4 regions of the Mesorhizobium sp. C395A genome follow, and region 4 is predicted to be linked to each of the others. Evidence: predicted binding sites of a transcription regulator. Region 4 holds the regulator's gene; each other region holds the start of a gene.
What was found. The regulator PhoB, encoded in region 4, activates phosphate uptake and scavenging genes when phosphate is short. The targets are predictions, from matches to a motif close to TGTCATNNANCTGTCAT.
Positions count from the first base shown of each region.

Region 1: a site for PhoB is predicted at 3,574-3,590, ahead of NLY37_RS24405 (DUF1045 domain-containing protein). Genes of this name have one in related genera too.
Region 2: a site for PhoB is predicted at 1,591-1,607, ahead of NLY37_RS07440 (PhoX family protein). Genes of this name have one in related genera too.
Region 3: a site for PhoB is predicted at 3,981-3,997, ahead of NLY37_RS04860 (RNA degradosome polyphosphate kinase). Genes of this name have one in related genera too.

Region 1 covers NZ_CP100473.1:4,990,660-4,995,948, reverse strand. Annotated here, with positions in the region: gene NLY37_RS24420 (ABC transporter permease) at 21-1,007, shown strand; gene phnN (phosphonate metabolism protein/1,5-bisphosphokinase (PRPP-forming) PhnN) at 1,010-1,639, opposite strand; gene NLY37_RS24410 (alpha-D-ribose 1-methylphosphonate 5-triphosphate diphosphatase) at 1,636-2,790, opposite strand; gene NLY37_RS24405 (DUF1045 domain-containing protein) at 2,825-3,532, opposite strand; gene iolB (5-deoxy-glucuronate isomerase) at 3,687-4,499, opposite strand; gene NLY37_RS24395 (hypothetical protein) at 4,693-4,941, opposite strand; gene iolE (myo-inosose-2 dehydratase) at 4,951-5,289, opposite strand, start outside.
Region 2 covers NZ_CP100473.1:1,499,473-1,504,761, reverse strand. Annotated here, with positions in the region: gene urtA (urea ABC transporter substrate-binding protein) at 1-836, opposite strand, end outside; gene NLY37_RS07445 (hypothetical protein) at 1,150-1,545, shown strand; gene NLY37_RS07440 (PhoX family protein) at 1,663-3,576, shown strand; partial or broken gene NLY37_RS07435 (GMC family oxidoreductase) at 3,642-5,214, opposite strand; gene NLY37_RS07430 (twin-arginine translocation pathway signal) at 5,265-5,289, opposite strand, start outside.
Region 3 covers NZ_CP100473.1:982,928-988,216, forward strand. Annotated here, with positions in the region: gene NLY37_RS04835 (amino acid ABC transporter permease) at 1-532, shown strand, start outside; gene NLY37_RS04840 (amino acid ABC transporter ATP-binding protein) at 617-1,420, shown strand; gene NLY37_RS04845 (TIGR02117 family protein) at 1,526-2,191, shown strand; gene NLY37_RS04850 (FAD-dependent monooxygenase) at 2,415-3,653, opposite strand; gene NLY37_RS04855 (zinc-finger domain-containing protein) at 3,673-3,918, opposite strand; gene NLY37_RS04860 (RNA degradosome polyphosphate kinase) at 4,152-5,289, shown strand, end outside.
Region 4 covers NZ_CP100473.1:4,097,752-4,103,040, forward strand. Annotated here, with positions in the region: gene NLY37_RS20015 (sugar ABC transporter permease) at 1-421, opposite strand, end outside; gene xylF (D-xylose ABC transporter substrate-binding protein) at 566-1,606, opposite strand; gene NLY37_RS20025 (ROK family protein) at 1,873-3,108, shown strand; gene phoB (phosphate regulon transcriptional regulator PhoB) at 3,139-3,828, opposite strand; gene phoU (phosphate signaling complex protein PhoU) at 3,845-4,549, opposite strand; gene pstB (phosphate ABC transporter ATP-binding protein PstB) at 4,591-5,289, opposite strand, start outside.

The DNA of each region.
Region 1 (5,289 bases), 890 kb from region 4:
GGCGCATTGGGGAGAAGACGATGAGCAAAAAAGATCTCGGCCTGCTGATCCTGATCCTGGTGGTCGGCGCCGTGGTGACCGCCATCAACCCGCGCTTCCTTTTGCCGATCAACCTCGCCAACACCTCGAACCTGATCGGCCTGTTCGGGATCCTCGCCATCGGCCAGGCCTTCGTCATCATCACCGGCGGCATCGAATTGTCGGTGGGGTCGCTGGTGGCGCTGCTCGGCACGCTGTTCATCGATTTCATCGCTGTGCGCGACATGCCATGGCCGCTGGCGCTGCCGCTGATCCTGGTGCTGGGCGGCATCATCGGGCTGGCGCATGGCTGGCTGATCACAAGGCTGAAATTGCAGCCCTTCGTGGTGACGCTGTGCGGCCTTTTGATCTATCGCGGGGTCGCCCGTTTCTATACCGCCGACGGCACCGCCGGCTTCGCCTTCGGCCAGAATTTTCCCGAGCTCGAATTCCTCACCGCGGGCCGCAGCTATGGCGTGCCCAACAGTTTCATCGCACTGATCGTCATTTCGATCGTCATGTGGGTGGTGCTGCACCGCTCGGTGTTCGGACGCTACCTCTATGCCATCGGCAAGAACGAAGAGGCGGCTAAATATTCGGGCATCCGCACCGGCCGCGTCGTGATGGCCGCCTATGTCATCTGCGGCGTTCTGACGGCGCTGTCGGCGATCTATTTCGCCATGTACACGCGCTCGATCTCGCCGGCCAGCCACGGCCAATTCTACGAACTCTACGCCATTGCCGCCGCAGTTCTCGGCGGCTTCTCGCTGCGCGGCGGCGAAGGCTCGCTGGTCGGCGTCATCCTGGGCACCGTGCTGCTGCAGGAGTTGCAGAACCTGGTCAATCTGCTCGGCATCCCGTCCTCGCTCAACTTCGCGGTGATGGGCGGCGTGATCCTGATCGGCGTGCTGGTCGACCAGCAATGGGGCGTGTTCCGCGCAAGGCGGCTGATGCTCGATGCCAGCCGGAAGACTGTCGCGGCGGAGTAGCGCTACATCACGCCGGATATATCCGAGAAGGCCATCGCCTTGCGCAGCACCTCGACGAAGCGTTCTCCGGCGGCTTCGCGCCGGCCGCCATTGTCGATCGAGGTGACGCCGGAGCCGGACAAAGCGATATTGGCGCTGCGGGCGAGCCGAGCCAGCACTTCGCCGCGCGATTCGCGGCCGCGCTGGGCGAGACGCTCGGCGAGGATTTCCGGCGAGGCGGTGATCTCGACGACAGCCAGATTGGCATAGCGCTCCCGCAGCACCGGGATGACTGCGCGCGAGACATTGGCGACCGCGACATGGCCATTGGCGATGGACCAGTCGACATCGGCCGGAATGCCGTAGCGCAGCCCGTGCGCCTCCCAGGAAATGGCGAAGGCGCCGTCGGCCTCGGCTTCGGCAAAGGCTGCGTCGGCCAGCGTGTCGTGATCCTCGCTTGCGGCGTCGCTCGGCCTGGTGATGACCCGGCGGACGAACTCCAGCCTCGTCTCGTCGGCAAACAAGGTGCGGGCATAGCCGATTACCGTATCCTTGCCGGCGCCGCTCGGGCCGACGACGGCGACAAACACGCCGTTGCGGAGCGGAAAGGCCTCGCTGCTGAGTTCGCGGTCGATCGACGCCGAGACCATCAGGCGACCCGGCGCCCTTGGCGCCAGACAGTGCGCACGACCGGCACATGGTCGTCGACGCGCACACGCACCAGATCGGCGCGGCGGCCCTGTTCGATGACGCCGCGGTCGTTGAGGCCGATCGCCTCGGCCGGATTCTTCGACACCATCGCAACCGCCTGCGGCAGGGAAATGCCCTCGACGACGTCGCCGAGGAAGAAGGCCGACTGGATCAGGCTGAAGGGAATGTAGTCGGACGACAATATGTCGAGCAGGCCGTCGCCGGCCAGCGTGCGGGCCGAGACATTGCCCGAATGCGAGGAGCCGCGCATGACGTTGGGCGCGCCCATCAGTACGCCGAGCCCGGCATCCTTCGAGGCCTTGGCGGCTTCCAGCGTGGTCGGGAATTCCGCGACGCGCACGCCTTGTTCGATCGCCTCGTCGACATGGCCTGATGTGGCGTCGTCATGGCTCGCCAGCACAATGCCCCGCTCGTTGCAGGCGGCTGATATCGCCACCCGGTTCGGTCCCGAATTCTTCGCTGATTCCGACATCCGCTTTTCGCAGAACAATTGGAAGTCGCGATCGGTCAACTTCAGCTTGCGCTGATAGTAATAGGCGTAGGTCTCGAGATTGACGAACTGACGCTGTCCCGGCGCATGGTCCATCAGCGAGGCCAGCTTGACCCGCTCGTCGCCATCGAAATTGGCGAAAGCCCGCAAGCAATCCGGCGCCGAGACCTCGCAGCGCAGATGCAGGAAATGGTCGGCCCGCAACCGGTCTTTCGCGACGCTGTCCTCGATCGCGTCGGCCAGCTTGCGGATGTCGTCGGAGGTAAGATCGGCGTCCTCGTCCATGCCGACGCGCAGCGCGTCGAGCACGGTGGTGATCCCGGCGGTGGCCACCTGCGCGTCATGGGCGAGCACGGCGGCAATCGGGTTCCAGCGCACTTTCGGGCGCGGCGCATAGTGGCCTTCGAGATGGTCGGTGTGCAGCTCGACCAGACCGGGAATGATGTAGTCGCCGCCCATGTCCTCGCCGGCCATGTTCCCGCCGGTGTGGCCGGTGCCGGCGTCGACGCCGGAAATAAAACCGTCGCGCAGCACGAGCGACCCTTCGACGATCTCATCGGCAAGCACGATGCGGGCGTTGTGGAGAACAGTTTCGGCAGTCATTCAGGCAGTCCTTGCTTACTCGGACGAATTGCGGTCAGGCGGTTTTTCGGGCAGCGCGGCGGCCGAGCGCATGATGCGAAAGCACCATGAACGGAGCGCCCGGTTCGGTTTCGACGAACAGCGTCAGCGCATCCACCAGCACCGGCTGCTGCAGCACATCGGCGAACAGGCTGTCAATTGCCGCGCGCAGACGTTGGCTTTCCTGCGGCCCGGCCCGGCCGGACAGTGTCATGTGGAAGCGAAAGGTCTCGAACACGTAGGGGTAGCCCCACTGACAGAGATTGCGGAACTCGGCCGGCTTCAGCGAATCCGGGCTGCGCCGTTCGATTTCCGCTTCGGTGAGCGGCGCGCGAAAACGGTCGAAGCTAAGCACGACATCATCGGCGAAACGGTTGAGCGGCGGCAGCGGGCCTTCCGGCACCAAAGCGAAGAAACCATCGATCTGGCTGACGACCAGGCGCGGGATGGTGACCGTCGGCGTTGCTTCGGCAAAGGCGTCCAGCGCCGCGCGCAACGAGCTTTCGGTTTCGTTGGCGGCCAACCGGAAGGGCGCTTTCAGCGTCGCATGAAAACCGTAGCGCCGCGCCGATGCGGTGTGAAAGGCGACTTCGGCCGCCGACAGCTCGCCCACCGCCTCGACCGGCCTGGTGGCGGCGCCAAAGGGGTCGCGGCCCAGCCAGTTGGCGGCGATCCGCGCCAACGGCTCGTCCTGCCTTGGGGTGAAATAGATGGCGTAGCGCATCGAAAAAAATCCTCGTCAGCCCGCTGCCATAGGTGATTTCCATGACGGATTGACGAAGCTTATGCGGGTTTTCGAAGGCAAATCGACCCCATGGATCGTTAGCCGACGATTTTTTGCTGCTGGACCAACCGCTTCCGGCGCAAGCGAAGGCCGATCAGGCCTTCGTCAGCCACTCGTGCTCGGGCGCGTTGTGGAACTTCCACGTCCGCGTCGGCCCGGCCATGACGTTGAGGTAATAGAGGTCGTAGCCGTGGCAGGCGGCGCAGGGGTGATAGCCCTTGGGCACCAACACGACGTCGCCGTCCTCGATCGCCATGGCTTCGTCCAGCTCGCGGGCGCCGGTGTTGTCGGCGTCGGTGTAGACGCGCTGGAAGGCAAAGCCCTGCGGCGGGTTGAGGCGGTGGTAGTAGGTTTCCTCAAGATAGGATTCGGCCGGCAGATTGTCCTGGTCGTGCTTGTGCGGCGGGTAGCTCGATGTATGGCCGCCGGGCGTGATGACCTCGACCACCAGCAGTGAGTCGGCGGGCTTACCCTCGGGCAATATGTTGGTGACGTAGCGCGTGTTGGTGCCTTTGCCCCGAGTCTCCTGGCCGAGGTCGTCGGGTGCGATGACGCGAACGGGCAAGCCGCCGCCCAGGCCCGGCGCCGAGCAGACCGCGAGTTCGAGATCGGTGTCGGCGGTGACCGACCAGTCCGAACCCTCCGGAATATAGACCGACCACGGCTTGCCCTCGAAGGGCGACATGCGCTCGCCGAGCAGGCCGAGTTCCTGGCCGCCGGCCTTTGCCGTGCCCTTGCCGGTGACGAACACCAGGCAGACTTCGCGATCCTGCGTCTTGCCGGATGCGGTCTCGCCCGGCTTCAGCCGGTGCAGGTCGAAGCCGACATAGGTCCATCCGGCGCTTTTGGGCGTGACATGGGCGACGCGGCCATGGCCCTTGTCGGCTTTGACGAGCAGTTTCGACATGTTTTGTCTCTCCTATCGCAAGTCTTCGAGGTCGGCCTCTCAACTTCGTCATCCTAGGGCGAAGCAGGAGCGAATCTCCGTCGCGAAGACCCTAGGATGACGAAGCTAGGGACGTTCCGGCCAATCAGCGACGTAGGCGATACGCCAGGTGTCGAGTGTCCGACCCGCAAGCTCCTTCCGAGCCGCGGCCGCTTCATTCCTTCGGTTCGGCGTCCGCCTTCGCTTCGCCGGTCTTTGGTCGATCAGGCGCAGCCTTGCTCTCCTCCACCGGCTTGTAAAGATAGAAGAACTGCCACACCGCGTAGGCGGCAAAGCCGAGCGCAATGATGCCCCAGAATGGGGTGCCGGAGGCGAATTCTATTCCGGCCCAGATCACGCAGACGGCGACGACGGCAACGCGCCGCCACAGCGGCCGGAAGAACGGGTGCTCGTAATCCTTCATCGGACCGGCTTACGCATTGGGAAAGCCTTGCGTTTCCACCGTGTAGCCGGCCGCCGTCATCACCCGCATCAGCTCCTTGTAACCCACTTGGGCCATCTTCAGCGGCGGGTTCTTCTTCGGGTCCTGCTCGGCCTCGACGACGAACCAGCCTTCATAGCCATGGTCGGCGAAGCGCTGCACGATGGCGCCGAAATCGAGCGAACCGTCGCCAGGCACCGTGAAGGCACCGAGCGCCACGGCGTCGAGAAAGGACTGCTTCGTGCGGTCGAGCCCGTCGATCACGCCCATGCGCACATCCTTCACATGGACATGGCTGATCCGCTTGTGGTGGTTGTCGATGGCGCGCAG
Region 2 (5,289 bases), 2.6 Mb from region 4:
GGCGCGGTATCGAGACCGGCCAGTTCTTCCTCACCGACCGAAAAGGCCATGACCGGGATGTCCTCGGCCTTGATGCCCTGGTTGCCGAGTTCCTTGTAGAACGGAACGTTGGCGTCGCCATTGACGGTCGAGACGACGGCGGTCTTCTTGCCGGCCGAGCCGAATTTCTTGATTGCGGAGACTTCGGTCTGCCAGTCGGAGAAGCCGAACGGCGTGTAGTTGACCATGATGTCTTCGGCGGCGACGCCCTTGGCCTTCAGATAGGCCTCGAGGATTTTGTTGGTGGTTCGGGGATAGACGTAGTCGGTGCCTTCCAGCACCCAGCGCTTCACCGAGCCACCGTCCTCGCTCATGAGATAATCGACGGCAGGAATCGCCTGCTGGTTTGGGGCGGCGCCGGTGTAGAACACGTTGCGCTCGCTTTCCTCGCCCTCATACTGGACGGGGTAGAACAGGATGTTGTCGAGTTCCGAGAACACCGGCAACACCGATTTGCGCGACACCGAGGTCCAGCAGCCGAACACGGCGGCGACCTTGTCCTTCGAGATCAGCTCGCGCGCCTTTTCGGCGAAGAGCGGCCAGTTGGAGGCCGGATCGACAACGACCGCCTCGAGCTTCTTGCCGAGCAGACCGCCCTTGGCATTCTGCTCTTCGATGAGCATCAGCATGGCGTCTTTCAGCGTCGTCTCCGAAATCGCCATGGTCCCCGACAGCGAATGCAGAATGCCGACCTTGATCGTGTCTTCGGCGGCCTTGGCCGGAGACGACATCGACAGGCCGGCGGCGATCACGCCCGCCGAAAACATTTTTGTTATTGTGGAGAAATTACCCCTCATACCGAAGACTCCCAAGCTGTTTGATTGCACCGCGACAATGCAAAGCAACTGCCGTGCCAAACGCGAAGGCGCCGCTCATAAAGATGGAATAGCCGAGCGTTATCAGCCGGTTGGTATATTAGCCTGGAGAAACAACAAAGGCAGCCGGTAAAATTGATTGAGGCAAATTTGCGCAGCGCACACGACTTTTGCTTAATTTTCGCCCAATTGAGACAAATGCCTAGTTTTTGATCTCCGGCCGTGGTTTCCGGGCGAACAATGTTGCGGCACCGCGCAAAAATAGGGCAAGCTCGCCCTTCAAAAGAGAGACGTCATGACATCTCGCATCTCCCGCATTTCCTGCATCCTGCTGCTGATGGCAACGAGCGGCGCCGCGCGCGCCGATTTCGGCGAGGGCAAGCTTCCGGACGGCACCTATCATTGCGAGGTCTACCTGCTCGGCGCCTTCCTCAACCTCGGCGACATCACCATCAAGGGCAATGTCTATACCGGCCCGGTGACATTCGGCACCGGGACGCAAGGCTACAACTATCAGATGAATGCCAATGGCGAGATAACCTGGCTCGGGCCGCTGGGCGGCTATACCACCGGTGGCAACTCCGTCTCCATGACACAGGCAACACTGGACGGCGAGACCGCCCCGTCATTCGACATCATTCTGAAGCAGCCCGACGGCGCCTTCACCGCCTCGACCTGCACCAAGGGCTGAGCGATGCGTAGTGCCGCGCCCAGTTGCGGCAAAACCTTCCTCCTATGTCATGTGAATGTTGCCTAAGCAGACTAGGGCAACGGTGCGCCGTAACATCCACCCTGAGAGGCAGACACCATGGCCAATACACCGTCTTCATCCTCCCCCTTCATCCGCGAAATCATTGCCGAGCGCGTCTCGCGCCGGTCTCTTTTGAAAGGCAGCCTCGCCTCCGGCGCGCTGATTGCCGGCGGCAGCTTTGTCGGCTCCTTGTTTGCCGGCGAAACGCATGCCGCCGCAGCGCAGTCGACGCTCGGCTTTCCCGAGCTGAAGCGGGTCTACGACAAGACCCATGCCGCCGCCGAAGGCTATGAGACGACCATCGTCGCGCGCTGGGGCGATCCGCTTGCAGCTGGCCTCGCCGAATTCGACGGCAACAAGGTCGCGGCGGAGGAACAGGAAAAGCGCTTCGGCTACAATTGCGACTACATCGCCTTCATGCCGCTGCCGAAGGGCACGGTGAATTCTGATCATGGCCTGCTCTGCGTCAACAACGAATACATCTCGCCCAATGTGATGTTTCCGGGGATGACCGAGGGCGATGCCGGCAAGACGATGACCAGGGAACAGGTCGATCTCGGCATGGCCGCGATGGGCCATTCGATCGTCGAGGTGCAATTGAAGGACGGCAAGTGGGAAACCGTAGCCGACAGTCCGCTGAACCGCCGCATCACCGCCAACACCGAAATGACCGTTTCCGGACCGGTTGCCGGCCATGCGCTGATGAAGACCTCGGCCGACGCGACTGGCACCAAAGTGCTCGGCACCAGCTACAACTGCAGCGGCGGTTTCACCCCCTGGGGTACGGTGCTGACCTGCGAGGAAGGCGTGTCCGACATTTTCGGCGGCGACCCGAAAAGGGCGCCGATCGCCGACCTGCTTGACCGTTACGGCTTCGATGGCTCCGACATCTATGGCCGCGGCCGCTTCCATGACCGCTTCAACCTCGACAAGGAACCGAACGAGGCCAACCGCTTCGACTGGGTGGTCGAGATCGACCCTTACGATCCTCAGTCCAGGCCGGTGAAGCGCACGGCACTTGGCCGCATGTCGCATGAGGCCTCGACCGTGGTCCTCAACAAGGACGGCCGCGTTGTCGTCTATATGGGTGACGACGACTATTTCGAATATATGTACCGCTTCGTCTCGGCCAAGGCCTATGACAAGGCCAACCCGGCCTCCGGCGCCGATCTGCTCGACGATGGCGTGCTGTCGGTCGCCCGCTTCGATGCCGATGGCTCGATGACGTGGCTGCCGTTGGTGCACGGCCAGGGCAAGCTTACCGTCGAGAACGGTTTTGCCGACCAGGCCGAGGTGCTGTTGAAGACGCGGTTTGCGGCAGATGCGCTCGGCGCCACGCCGATGGACCGGCCCGAGGACATTGAGACCAATCCGGTGACCGGCCGCGTCTATGCGGTGATGACCAAGAACAAGAAGCGCGACCAGTCGAAGGTCAATCCGGCCAACACGCGGCCGGAAAATCTCTGGGGCCATATTGTCGAACTGATCCCGCCCGGCGGCCGCGGCGCGGATGCCGACCACACGGCGGAAAAGTATGCCTGGGACCTGTTCGTGCTCTGCGGCAACCCGAAAGATGCCAAGGTCGGCGCCACTTTTCATCCGGATACGTCGGACAATGGCTGGTTCGTCTGCCCCGACAACATCACCTTCGACCCGGCGGGGCGGCTGTGGGTGGCGACGGACGGCGCCAATGATTTCGACCTGCCGGACGGCGTCTATGGCGTCGACACCGAAGGTGCGGCGCGCGGCCTGCCGAAGCTGCTGTTCACCTGCCCGCATGGCGCCGAAGCGACCGGCCCATGCTTCACGCCGGACGGCACGACTTTGTTCCTGTCGGTGCAGCACCCTGCGGAAGATGCAGAGACGCTCGACAAGGCGCAGACGCTGTGGCCCGACTTCAGGGATGGCCAGCTGCCGCGACCGTCCGTCGTCGCCATCCGCCGCAAGGACGGACAGCCGGTCGGCGCATAGTGAGTCCTAGGAAAAAAGGGCGGAACGCGCCATGCGCGTTCCGCGTAGCGATCCCGGAGGACGGCTCAGATCGTCTTGGCCGACATTTGCGAAGCGATGTATTCGGCCTGGCGGATAGCCAGCGACACGATCGTCAGCGTCGGATTTTCAGCCGCACCGGTGGTGAACTGGCTGCCGTCCGACACGAACAGGTTTTTGATGTCGTGCGCTTGGCCGTGCTTGTTGACGACGCCGTCTTCCGCCTTTTCGCTCATCCGGTTTGTGCCGAGATTGTGGGTTGAGGGATAGGGCGGCGTCGGGAAGGAGCGCGTCGCGCCGACCGCATCGTAAAGCGCTGTGGCCTGCTTGTAGGGCATGGTTGCGCATCGCCGTGTCGTTGGGATGATCATCGAAATGCACGTCCGCGATCGGCATACCGTGCGCGTCCTTCTCGTCCTTGTGCAGCGTGACGCGGTTTTCCGCGCGCGGCATGTCCTCGCCGACGATCCACAGGCCAGCCATGTGATCATAGTGGTCGAGCGCGGTGGTGAATGAACGGCCCCAGCCGCCGGGATTGAGGAAGGCGGCCATGAAGGGCAAGCCGAGCGACAGCGTCTCGAATTCATAGCCGCCGACAAAGCCGCGTGAGGGATCGTGCCGCGCCTCGTCGCGGATAATGCCGGCCATGGTGGTGCCGCGATACATATGCACCGGTTGGTCGAAAATGGCGTAGACCGAACCGGTGGTGTGGCGCATGTAGTTCTTGCCGACCTGCCCCGACGAATTGGCAAGCCCTTGCGGAAACTTCGCTGACTCGGAGTTTAGCAGCAGGCGCGGGCTTTCGATCGAGTTGCCGGCGACGGCGACAATGCGGGCCTTCTGTTCCTGCAGCTTGCCGTCCTTGTCGGCATAGACGACGCCGGTCACCTTGCCTGAGACGTCGTGGTTGATCTTGATCGCCATGGCATTCGGCCGGACTTCGAGATGGCCGGTGGCCTCGCCCTTGGGGATCTCGGTATAGAGCGTCGACCATTTGGCGCCCCATTTGCAGCCCTGGAAGCAGAAGCCGGTCTGTTGGCAGGAGTTGCGGTCGTCCCGCTCGACCGAATTGATTGCCATGTTGCCGGTATGACATTCCTTATAGCCGAGCTTGTCGGCGCCGGCCTTGAGCACCTTGAAATTGTTGTTGCCGGGCAGGCGCGGCCAGCCATTGGTGCCGGTGACGCCCATCTTGGCTTCCGCCTTGGCGTAGTACGGCTCCATCTCGGCCAATGTGACCGGCCAGTCCAGCAGGTTGGCGCCTTCCAGCTTGCCGTAGGTCGAGAGCGTCCTGAACTCATGCTCCTGGAAGCGCAGCGAGGCGCCGGCCCAGTGCGTGGTCGAGCCGCCGACCGATTTGACGATCCAGGCCGGCAAACTGGGGAAATCCTTCGACACCCGCCAGTCGCCTGAGGTTGTGCGCTTGTCCGTCCAGGCGAGCTGGCTGAAGGAACCCCACTCGTCGTTGATGAAATCCTCGTATTCGTGGCGCGCGCCGGCCTCGAGGATGACGACATCGACGCCTTTCTGGGCGAGTTCGTTGCCGAGCGTGCCGCCGCCGGCGCCGGAGCCGATGATCACGACCACGCCGTCGTTGTTGAGATCAAATGAAGCTGCCATGGTTTCCTCCCATGAATTCCTGTTTGCGGGGTTTCAAAACGACGGAGGGCTCAGAGCCACTCTATGTCGTCGAAA
Region 3 (5,289 bases), 3.1 Mb from region 4:
GACACTGTGCGTGGTCTTCATCGAGTTCGTTCGCGGCATCCCGCTGATCACCGTTCTGTTCTTTGCCAGCGTCATGCTGCCGCTGTTTCTGCCCGCCGGGGTTTCGTTCGACAAATATCTCAGGGCGCTGATCGGCGTCTCGCTGTTTGCCGCCGCCTATATGGCCGAAGTGGTGCGCGGCGGCCTGCAGGCGATCCCCAAGGGCCAGTATGAGGGTGCGGATTCGCTTGGCCTGGGCTACTGGCAGAAGATGGTGCTGATCGTGCTGCCGCAGGCACTGAAGCTGGTCATCCCCGGCATCGTCAATACCTTCATCGGTATGTTCAAGGACACAAGCCTCGTCATCATCATCTCGATGTTTGATCTGCTTGGCGTCGTCAAGCAGAACTTCTCGGACGCCAATTGGGCGACGCCACAGACCGCGAGATCCGGTCTCATCTTTGCAGCCTTCGTCTTCTGGCTGTTCTGCTTCGGCATGTCGCGGTATTCGATGTACACGGAACGCCGGCTCGACACCGGCCACAAACGTTGATGCATGTCGCCCAAAAGTGTTTAGCGGTTTTGGGACAACGACATGCATCATAGCTAAAAGACAGAACAAAAAGGGGAACCTGCCATGGTCATAGAAAACGCCGTCAGCGCCGAAGAGATCAAGGTCGATGCCAAGAAGATGCACATCTCGACCACCGATGTCGCAATCGACATCATCGGCATGCACAAATGGTATGGCGAGTTCCATGTGCTGAAGGACATCAACCTCAAGGTGATGCGCGGCGAGCGCATCGTCATCTGCGGTCCTTCGGGCTCGGGCAAATCGACCATGATCCGCTGCATCAACCGGCTGGAAGAGCACCAGAAGGGCAAGATCATCGTCGACGGCAAGGAACTCACCAACGATCTCAAGAAGATCGACGAGGTGCGCCGCGAGGTCGGCATGGTGTTCCAGCACTTCAACCTGTTCCCGCATCTGACCATCCTGGAGAACTGCACGCTGGCGCCGATCTGGGTGCGCAAGACGCCGAAGAAGCAGGCCGAGGAAATCGCCATGCACTTCCTCAAGCGCGTCAAGATCCCCGAACAGGCCAACAAATATCCGGGCCAGCTGTCGGGCGGCCAGCAGCAGCGCGTGGCGATAGCGCGTTCGCTGTGCATGAACCCGCGCATCATGCTGTTCGATGAGCCGACCTCGGCGCTCGATCCCGAAATGATCAAGGAAGTGCTGGAGACGATGGTGGGCCTGGCCGAGGAAGGCATGACCATGCTGTGCGTCACTCACGAAATGGGCTTTGCCCGCAAAGTCGCCAACCGGGTGATCTTCATGGATCAGGGCCAGATCGTCGAACAGAACACGCCGGCCGAGTTCTTCGACCATCCGCGCCACGAGCGCACGAAGCTGTTTCTGTCGCAGATCCTGCACTGAGCATTTTCATGCGAAGCAAAAGAGCCCTGCCGTAATGCGGCCGGGCTCTTTTGCTATCTGGGGTCGGGGTTGATCTTCTCCATTGAAACACAAAGCCGCCGCCGCATGAGAAAAGCCCTGCGTTTCGTGGCCATGCTGATTATCGTGGTCGGGCTCGCTGCCACGCTCGGCACGCTGGTGCCGCGTCCGCTGTGGCCGGCGTCAGCAGCGGGTGAGGGCACGCGCCATATTCTGGTGCTGGAGAATCCGATCCACACCGACATCGCCATTCCCGTCGATGACGAGGTGCGCCGGCGCTTCCATTTCCTGGTCGCTGCCGGCATCCCTGTCGACGCCCCAGAGGTGCGCTACATCGTCTTTGGCTGGGGCGGCCGGGCCTTCTATCTGGAGACGCTGAGCTGGTCGCAGCTGAAGGCAGTGCCCGTCCTCAAGGCGCTGACACTGGACGCCTCGGTCATGCATGTCGATATCGCCGGGACCATCGCCGAGCCGCACCGTGCTGTCACCGGTTTCGACATCGATGAGGAGCATTTTGCAGCGCTGCTCGACTATATCGACGCGAGTTTCCAGCAAGGGCCGCATGGTCCGGTCGTCATCGAGAACGCCGCCTATTCCAGCTTCGACCGCTTCTTCGAGGCGAACGGCCATTTCAACGCGCTTGGCGGCTGCAACACCTGGACAGCCGCCGGCCTGCGCACCGCCGGCCTGCGCACCGGCTGGTGGAACCCGCTGCCGGCCTCGCTGGGATTTTCAATGCGGTTTCATAACTAGCAGTCCTTCATCGCACCGCGACAGTGTTGGATCTTTTGAAGTCAGCGGGACAGCACCCCCCTCTGGCCAGCCGGCCATCTCCCCCGCAAGGGGGGAGATCAGCCGTTTTGCCCGCGGCGCTCCTGCTGCAACGCCGGCGATTTTGGCGAAGGCGACGGCGACATCCAATCTCCCCCCTTGCGGGGGAGATGTCCGGCAGGACAGAGGGGGGTGGGAAGGATCGCTACGTCGACGATCTAGACTGCCGAGTGTCCGCTCGCCATCCATAGAGCCAGTCGAGGTCGGCGGCGAGCTTGTCGGGCGAGCGCATGGCCAGGAACAGATTGCGGGCGATCGCCACCGGGCCGGCAGCATGCCAGGCGAGGCGGTTTACGGCCCCACGACGCGCGGCCTTGGCGACACGCGGCCGCCGAAGATTTTCCCAGATTTGAAAACTTCTGAGCAGATCGCCAGGGAAATCGGCGATAGCGTCGGCAAGCGTGATGGCATCTTCGATCGCCATTGCCGCGCCCTGTGCGGCAAACGGCGTCATCGCATGCGCAGCGTCGCCGATCAGCGCGATGCCCTGCGGGCTCGTCCACCGCTGTTGTTCGACGGTGTGGATCGGAAAGGCCGTCCATGGGCCGGCCAGTGCCACGAGCTTCGTCAGGCCCGGCGCGGTGCCGCGCAGGGCAGCCGTGAGGATCGCGGGATCGGCATGGCCCGACCAACCTTCGGCCATGCGCTCACCCTTGGTGAAGGCGGCGAGATTGAAGGCCCGGCCTTTGCTGACGGGATAGGCGACCATGTGGAAGCCTGGATGCAGGAACGTGGTGACGCAGTCGGCGGCGCCGATCGCGACAAAGGCTTCGCCGGCGGCGCTCTCGGCCGCGATCGTGACTCGCCAGGCGAGTTCGCCCGAAAAACGGCTTTTGACGAAGTCCTCGCCTGCGAGTTGCGCCCTGACTGCCGACCAGACGCCGTCGGAGCCGACCAGCAGTTTGCCGCGTGCCTCGATTTCGCGGCCGTCCACTTCGGCGGTCACGGCGACATATTGCGCGTCTTTGACGATGCGGGTCACGCGGGCGCCGGTGATGAGCTCAATCTCCGGCCGTTCGGCCATTTGCGCCAGCAGCGCTGCCTGCAGATCGGCGCGGTGAGCGACGAGATAAGGCGCCTGCCAGCGCGCTTCGGCGGCTTGCCCAAGCGGTACCCGCGCCAGTTCGCGCAGCGTCCCGGCGTCCTTGAGCACGACCGCTTCCGGCCGCAACGCTGCGGGCAGCAGCCGGTCGAGCACGCCGAGTTTTCCAAGAATGCGTGTTGCGTTGGGCGAAAGCTGGATGCCGGCGCCGGCCGCGTCTAGGTGCTGTGCCTGTTCGATCAGCTTTACCGGATAACGCCGTCCGGCGAAGGCAAGGGCAGCGGTCAGCCCGGCGATGCCGGCCCCGGCGATTATGACCTGCCGGGACCTGATGTCTTCCATCGGGCTTGTCGCGGAAGGATCAGGCGGCCTGGTCGATATAAAGGCAACCGGCCGGCAGCGTTTCCGTCGCCCTCAGCTTCGCCGAATAGCGGTAGAGCGTCGAGCAATAGGGGCAGACCTTTTCATTGTCGTCGCCCATGTCGAGGAACACGTGTGGATGGTCGAAGGGCGGGTTGGCGCCGGTGCACATGAATTCCTTGACGCCGATGTCGATTGCCGGATGGCCCGCATCGTTCTGGAAGTGGGGAATGGAACCGCCTGCCATCGTCGTCTCCTTGATCTCGTCGAAAAGCATCTGGAACATAACAGACCTGTTTGCAAGATCGATGAAATGAAACTGTCGCAAAAGCCTGTCAGAGGATACGGTGAGCCGGTTAAGTGCATGTCCCTGAAATCGGAATGGTTTTCGCCGAAGGGCCATGCGTCACAAAAGCGTGTTAGAGGCATGGCACGTCCAGCGGCGCTCCAAGGGACGGTTGGCGGGGAAGAGCAGGAACCATGAACGAACTGAAGCCGGTGCAGAGCGAATTCATCAATGTCGAGGTGGCGAGCCCCGAGGGCGGCAACCCCGATCGGTTCGTCAACCGTGAGTTCTCCTGGCTGCAGTTCAACCGGCGTGTGCTCGAGGAATCACAGAACGAGCACCATCCGCTGCTCGAACGCGTCCGTTTCCTGTCGATTTCGGCCGCCAATCTCGATGAATTCTTCATGGTCCGCGTCGCCGGCCTTGCGGGCCAGGTGCGCGAAGGCATTGCGCTCAAGAGCCCCGACGGCCGCACGCCGGAGCAGCAGCTGGAACAATTGCTGCGCGAGGTCGAGCGGCTGCAGGAGGACCAGCAGAACAGCCTTTCGGCGCTGATGTTGCTGCTCAACAAGGAAGGCATTGAGAGCATCACCCGCGATGCACTGACCAAGGATGAGAAAGTCTGGCTGGAAGATCATTTCCAGGACCAGGTCTTCCCGGTCCTGACTCCACTGTCGATCGACCCGGCGCATCCGTTTCCGTTCATTCCCAATCTCGGCTTCTCGATGGCGCTGCAATTGCGCCATCGCAAGAATGGCGAGGAGATGAGCGCGCTTCTGCGCCTGCCGGTGGCGCTGAAGCGCTTCATCCGTCTGCCCGACCGCAAGCAGCACGTTCGCTTCATTCCGTTGGAGGAGGCTGTCGGCCTCTATATCGGCAAGCTGTTCCCCGGCTATGAGGTCAAGGGTTCCGGCACCTTCCGCATCATCCGGGACAGCGATATCGAGGTCGAGGAAGAGTCGGAAGATCTCGTGCGCCTGTTCGAGACGGCGCTGAAGCGGCGCCGCCGCGGTTCGGTCATCCGCATCGAATTCGACAAGTCGATGCCCGGCGAATTGCGCGAGTTCGTCGCCGGCGAGCTTGGCGTCTCTTCGAGCCGCATCAGCGTTCTGACCGGCCCGCTGGCGCTCAGCCAGATTTCCGAGATCGTCGCCGTGCCGCGCGACGACCTGAAGTTCACCCCCTACAATCCGCGCTTTCCCGAGCGCATCCGCGAGCATGGCGGCGACTGTTTCGCGGCCATCCGCGAGAAGGACATCGTCGTCCACCACCCCTATGAATCCTTCGACGTGGTGGTCCAGTTCCTGCGCCAGGCGATGGCCGACCCGGAGG
Region 4 (5,289 bases):
CGCCGATCAGCAGACCAAACACCACGCCGGCGGCAAGCGCGACGACCCAGAGCCAGGGGTTTCCAAGCTGGAAGCCGATGACGCGAATCAGGAATTCGGCCTGTGCCACGCCCATGATCATGCCGATCACGCCTTCGACCGAGCCCACCGAAAGGTCGATGTTGCGCATCACGATGACCAGTACCATGCCGGTAGCCATGATCGCGACCGAGGACGTCTGCACCGACAGGTTCCAAAGATTGCGCGGCGTCAGGAAAAGCCCGCCCGACAGGATATGTATGCCGACCCAGATGACCAGCAGCGCGCCGACCATGCCGAGCATGCGCGTGTCGAGCTCGGTCGCCTTCAGGAACCGGGCGACCGCGCCGAGTTCAGACGCTCGTGCCGTATCGGCCTGCGGATTTGAGGTCGTGTCGGTCATGATGTCCTCCAGCGGCTTGCCGTCTGGCGCGGATGCCGGACCACAGCCTAGAAGTTTGCCGCCCATGGCGGAAACACACAATTCTCGTAGAGAAAACGCCGCGGCTTGACAGCCGCGGCGCCTCATTTCTTCAAGTCGTCGAGATCAGTCGCAAGCCGCGACGCTGCCGGCGGCGACGCCCGTGCAGACTTCGTCCTTCTTGATCCAGCCGGCGTCGATGACGACGTTGAGGTTGTCCTTGGTGATCGCGACGGGGGTCAGGAACAGCGACTTGACGGTGTTGCCGCCAGGCGTGGTAAAGTCCTTGGCGCCGGCAATGTCGCCCGTCTTCTTGCCATCGGCAAGCTGCGAGGCGATCTCGGCGGCGTTCTTGCCGAGTTCGCGCGCGTCCTTCCACACCGACACCGTCTGCGTGCCGAGCGCGATGCGGTTCAGAGCGGCATGGTCGCCGTCCTGGCCCGAGACCGGAACCGTTCCGGCGAGGCCCTGCGCCGTCAGCGCGGCGACAACGCCGCCGGCGGTGCCGTCATTCGCCGCAACCACGGCATCGACCTTGTTGTCGTTGGCGGTCAAGAACTGTTCCATGTTCTTCTGGGCGTTGGCCGGCAGCCAGCCATCGGTATAGGCCTCGCCGACATTCTTGATCTTGCCCGAGTCGATGGCTTCCTTGAGCACTTCCATCGAGCCCGAGAACAGGAAATCGGCATTCGGATCCGAGCCAGAGCCCTTGATGAAGACATAGTTGCCTTCGGGCTTCGCCTTGAACACTTCGCGGGCCTGCATGCGGCCGACTTCCTTGTTGTCGAAGGTCAGGTAGAAGACGTCCTTGTTCTCGATCAGGCGATCATAGCCGACGACCGGAATGCCTTCGTCCAGCGCCTTCTGCACCGCCGGGCCGATGGCCGAGGCGTCCTGCGCCAAGATGATCAGCGAGTTGGCGCCCTGCGAGATCAGGCTTTCGACGTCGGTCAGCTGCTTGCCGGGATTGGACTGCGCGTCGGCCGAAATGTACTTGTCGCCGGCGGCTTCGATCGCCGTTTTCATCGCCGCCTCGTCGGTCTTCCAGCGCTCTTCCTGGAAGTTCGACCACGACACGCCGATGACCTTGTCCTTCGCCTGCGCGACCGACATCAGCGCCAGCGACATGGCGACACCCGCCAGCATGGCGGCTGCAAATCTGTTCATTATAACCCTCCCTGCGCCGCCCACGGCGCGACAAAACCGGCCCGAAGGCCTGCACAAAGAGGCTCCATTTTTTCGAGCCTCGAAAAAATACTGGTTCAATGATAAGGCACTGTCAACATCGATTATGATGGATTCTGATGGCGTTGCCGAATTTTTTCGAGCTCCGCAATAAACAATGACAGGGCTGCCGGCGTCTGCCAATATTTGGCTGGTGCCGTCGAACGCCTTCACTATCATGAGGCGCGAGGAGGCCGGGAGGAAAACAAATGTCGGTTGGGATCCGCCACGACGATCTGCGCCGTCGCAACCGTGCGATGGTGATTTCGGCCGTGCGCCGGGGCGGCCAGCCGTCGCGGACCGAGATTGCGGCGACCACCGGCCTCAGCCATTCGACGATATCGGCAATCTCGTCTGATCTAATTCAAGAAGGCATCCTGATTGAAGGCAAGCCTGGCGAGACCGGCTCGCTGAAACGCGGCCGGCCGCAGGTCGGCCTTGGCCTCAACCCGGAAGCGGCGGCGGTCATGACCGTGGTGCTGTCGCTGAACTTCCTCTCCGTCACCGTCATCGACTATGCCGGCCAGGTGGTCGCGGAAGAACAGCGCCGGCTCGACACGCTGACCATGCCGCGCGACGAGCTGATCGGCGAATGCGTAGCAATCGTCGGGCGGCGTCTCGCGGACCCGGACCTCGATGTCCAGAGCATCGCCCGCATTGCCATGGGCATCCAGGGCATCACCGATTCGCAGGCGCGGGCCATGCTGTGGTCGCCAATCACGCCACTGACCGACATTGCCTTCGCCGACATGTTGGAAGCGGAATTCGGCATTCCTGCCACCATGGAGAACGACTGCAATATGATGGCGGTGGCCCTGCAATGGCGCCAGCCCGAGCGCTACCGCGACAATTTCATCGCGATCCTCTTGTCGCACGGCATCGGCATGGGGCTGGTGCTGAAAGGCGAACTGTTCACCGGCACCCATTCCTCGGGCGGCGAGTTCGGCCACATGATCCACCGTCCGGGCGGCGCGCTCTGCCGCTGCGGGCGGCGCGGCTGCGTCGAGGCCTATGCCGGAAACTACGCCATCTGGCGCAGCGCCAAAATGATGAGCGAAGATGCCGAGCCGGTCGATATCGGCGACGCTGATATGCGCGCACTCGCCGCGCGCGCCCGCGAAACCGATGGCCCGGAGCGCGAAGCCTATCGCAAGGCCGGTGAGGCGCTCGGCTTCGGCCTCGGCAGCCTGTTTGCGCTGATCGACCCGGCGCCTGTCGCCATGGTTGGCGTCAGCGCCGCCGCCTTCGACCTGATCGAGCCGGCATTGCGCGAAGCGATCGCCCAGACCGCCGGCGGCCAGCACTCGAAGTCGATCTCCTTCGACACCGAGCCCAACGAGCTGCCGCTGATCCGCGAAGGCTGTGCCATGCGCGCGCTCGGCTTCGTCGATCAGGAGATTTTCGCGCCGGGCATTCAGGCCAAATCCGGCAAGCATGTCGCCTGAATGGCCGGCAACGGCGCGACGCGCAGCATCCTAGTCTTCCCTGATCGCGTAGCCGGCGCCGCGAATGGTACGGATGACATCCGGCATGCGGCCGTTGTTGACCGCTTTGCGTAAGCGCCCGACATGGACGTCGACGGTTCGCTCGTCGATGTAGATCGTCTCGCCCCAGACATTGTCGAGCAGCTGGCTGCGCGAGAACACGCGGCCGGGATGGCGCATCATGAATTCGAGCAGCCGGAACTCGGTCGGTCCGAGCCTGATCTCGCTCTTCTTGCGGTAGACACGGTGCGACTCGCGGTCGAGCACGATGTCGCCGACCTTGAGCACGCTGGACAGCACTTCCGGCTTGGAGCGGCGCAGCAGCGCCTTCACGCGCGCCATGAACTCCGGCGTCGAGAATGGCTTGACCAGATAGTCGTCGGCACCGGTGGACAGGCCGCGCACGCGATCGCTTTCCTCACCGCGCGCGGTCAGCATGATGATCGGCAGCCGCTCGGTTTCGGGCCGCACTCTAAGCCGCCGGCAGAGCTCGATGCCGGAAACAGCGGGCACCATCCAGTCGAGCACCAGGAGATCGGGCACGTTTTCCTGCAGGCGGATCTCGGCCTCGTCGCCGCGTGTCACCACCTCGACGTGATAGCCTTCGGATTCGAGGTTGTAGCGGAGGAGCACGCCTAGCGGCTCCTCGTCCTCCACGACCATGATGCGTGGCGCGATCATAGGCAGTTCACCCTCATCAGGCCGGCGTGGCCATCGCCGTCTCGTCCTGCTTCGGACGATTGGCGGGCAATTGCTGGCCGGTCAGCACATAATACGCATTTTCGGCGATGTTGGTGACATGATCGCCGATGCGCTCAAGATTCTTGGCGCAGAACAAGAGATGCGTGCAGGCGGTGATGTTGCGAGGGTCTTCCATCATGTAGGTCAAGAGCTCACGAAACACGGACGTGTATTTGACGTCGATGCGCTCGTCGTCATTCCTGAGTTTTGCAAGAGCTGCCGCATCGGTGGCGGCATATTCCTCGACGACGCCTTGCACCTGGATCAGCACCAGCTGCGCCATGGCATCGATGGAGTGCGAGAGGTCGCGCGGCGTGACGCTCAAGCCCACGGTGCCGACGCGTTTGGCGATGTTCTTGGCGAGATCGCCGATGCGCTCGAGGTCGCCGGCCATGCGGATCGAGCCGACCACGGCGCGCAGATCGTTGGCCATCGGCTGGCGCTTGGCGATCAGCGTGATGGCGCGGTCGTCCAGTTCGCGCTGGCGCGCATCCATGATGGCGTCGTCGGAAACGACACGCTGTGCCAGCGCATTGTCCGAATTGAGCAGCGCCCTGGTCGAGCCGCTGACCATCGAGCCTGCCAGATCGCCCATGTCGCGGATCAGCTTGCTGATCTGCCCGAGCTCTTCATCGAAGGAGGCGACGGTATGTTCACCCATGATCTTGGTCCTCGTGCCTGAAAATTCACCCGCCGGACGGCTCAGCCGAAGCGGCCGGTAATGTAGTCCTGGGTGCGCTTGTCGTCGGGGTTGGTGAACATCTTGTCGGTGGCGCCCTCCTCGACGAGATAGCCGAGATGGAACATCGCCGTGCGCTGCGACACGCGCGCCGCCTGCTGCATCGAGTGGGTGACGATGACGATCGTGTAGTTCTGGCGCAGTTCGTCGATCAGCTCCTCGACACGGGCGGTGGCGATCGGATCGAGCGCCGAGCAGGGCTCGTCCATCAGGATCACCTCCGGCGACACGGCGATGGCGCGCGCGATGCACAGGCGCTGCTGCTGGCCGCCGGACAGGCCGGTGCCGGGCTCCTGCAGGCGGTCCTTGACCTCGTTCCAGATCGCCGCCTTCTTCAGGCTCTGCTCGACGATCTGGTCCATGTCGGACTTGCGCTTGGCCAGCCCATGGATGCGCGGGCCGTAGGCGACGTTCTCGTAGATCGACTTCGGGAACGGGTTGGGTTTCTGGAACACCATGCCGACGCGGGCGCGCAGTTCGACGACATCGATGTTCTTGTCGTAGATGTCGTCTTCATCGAGCGTGATCTTGCCGGTCACCCGCGCCAAATCGATGGTGTCGTTCATGCGGTTGAGGCAGCGCAGGAAGGTCGACTTGCCGCAGCCGGACGGGCCGATCAGCGCCGTCACCTGGTTCTGACGCACGTCGAGATTGACGTCGAA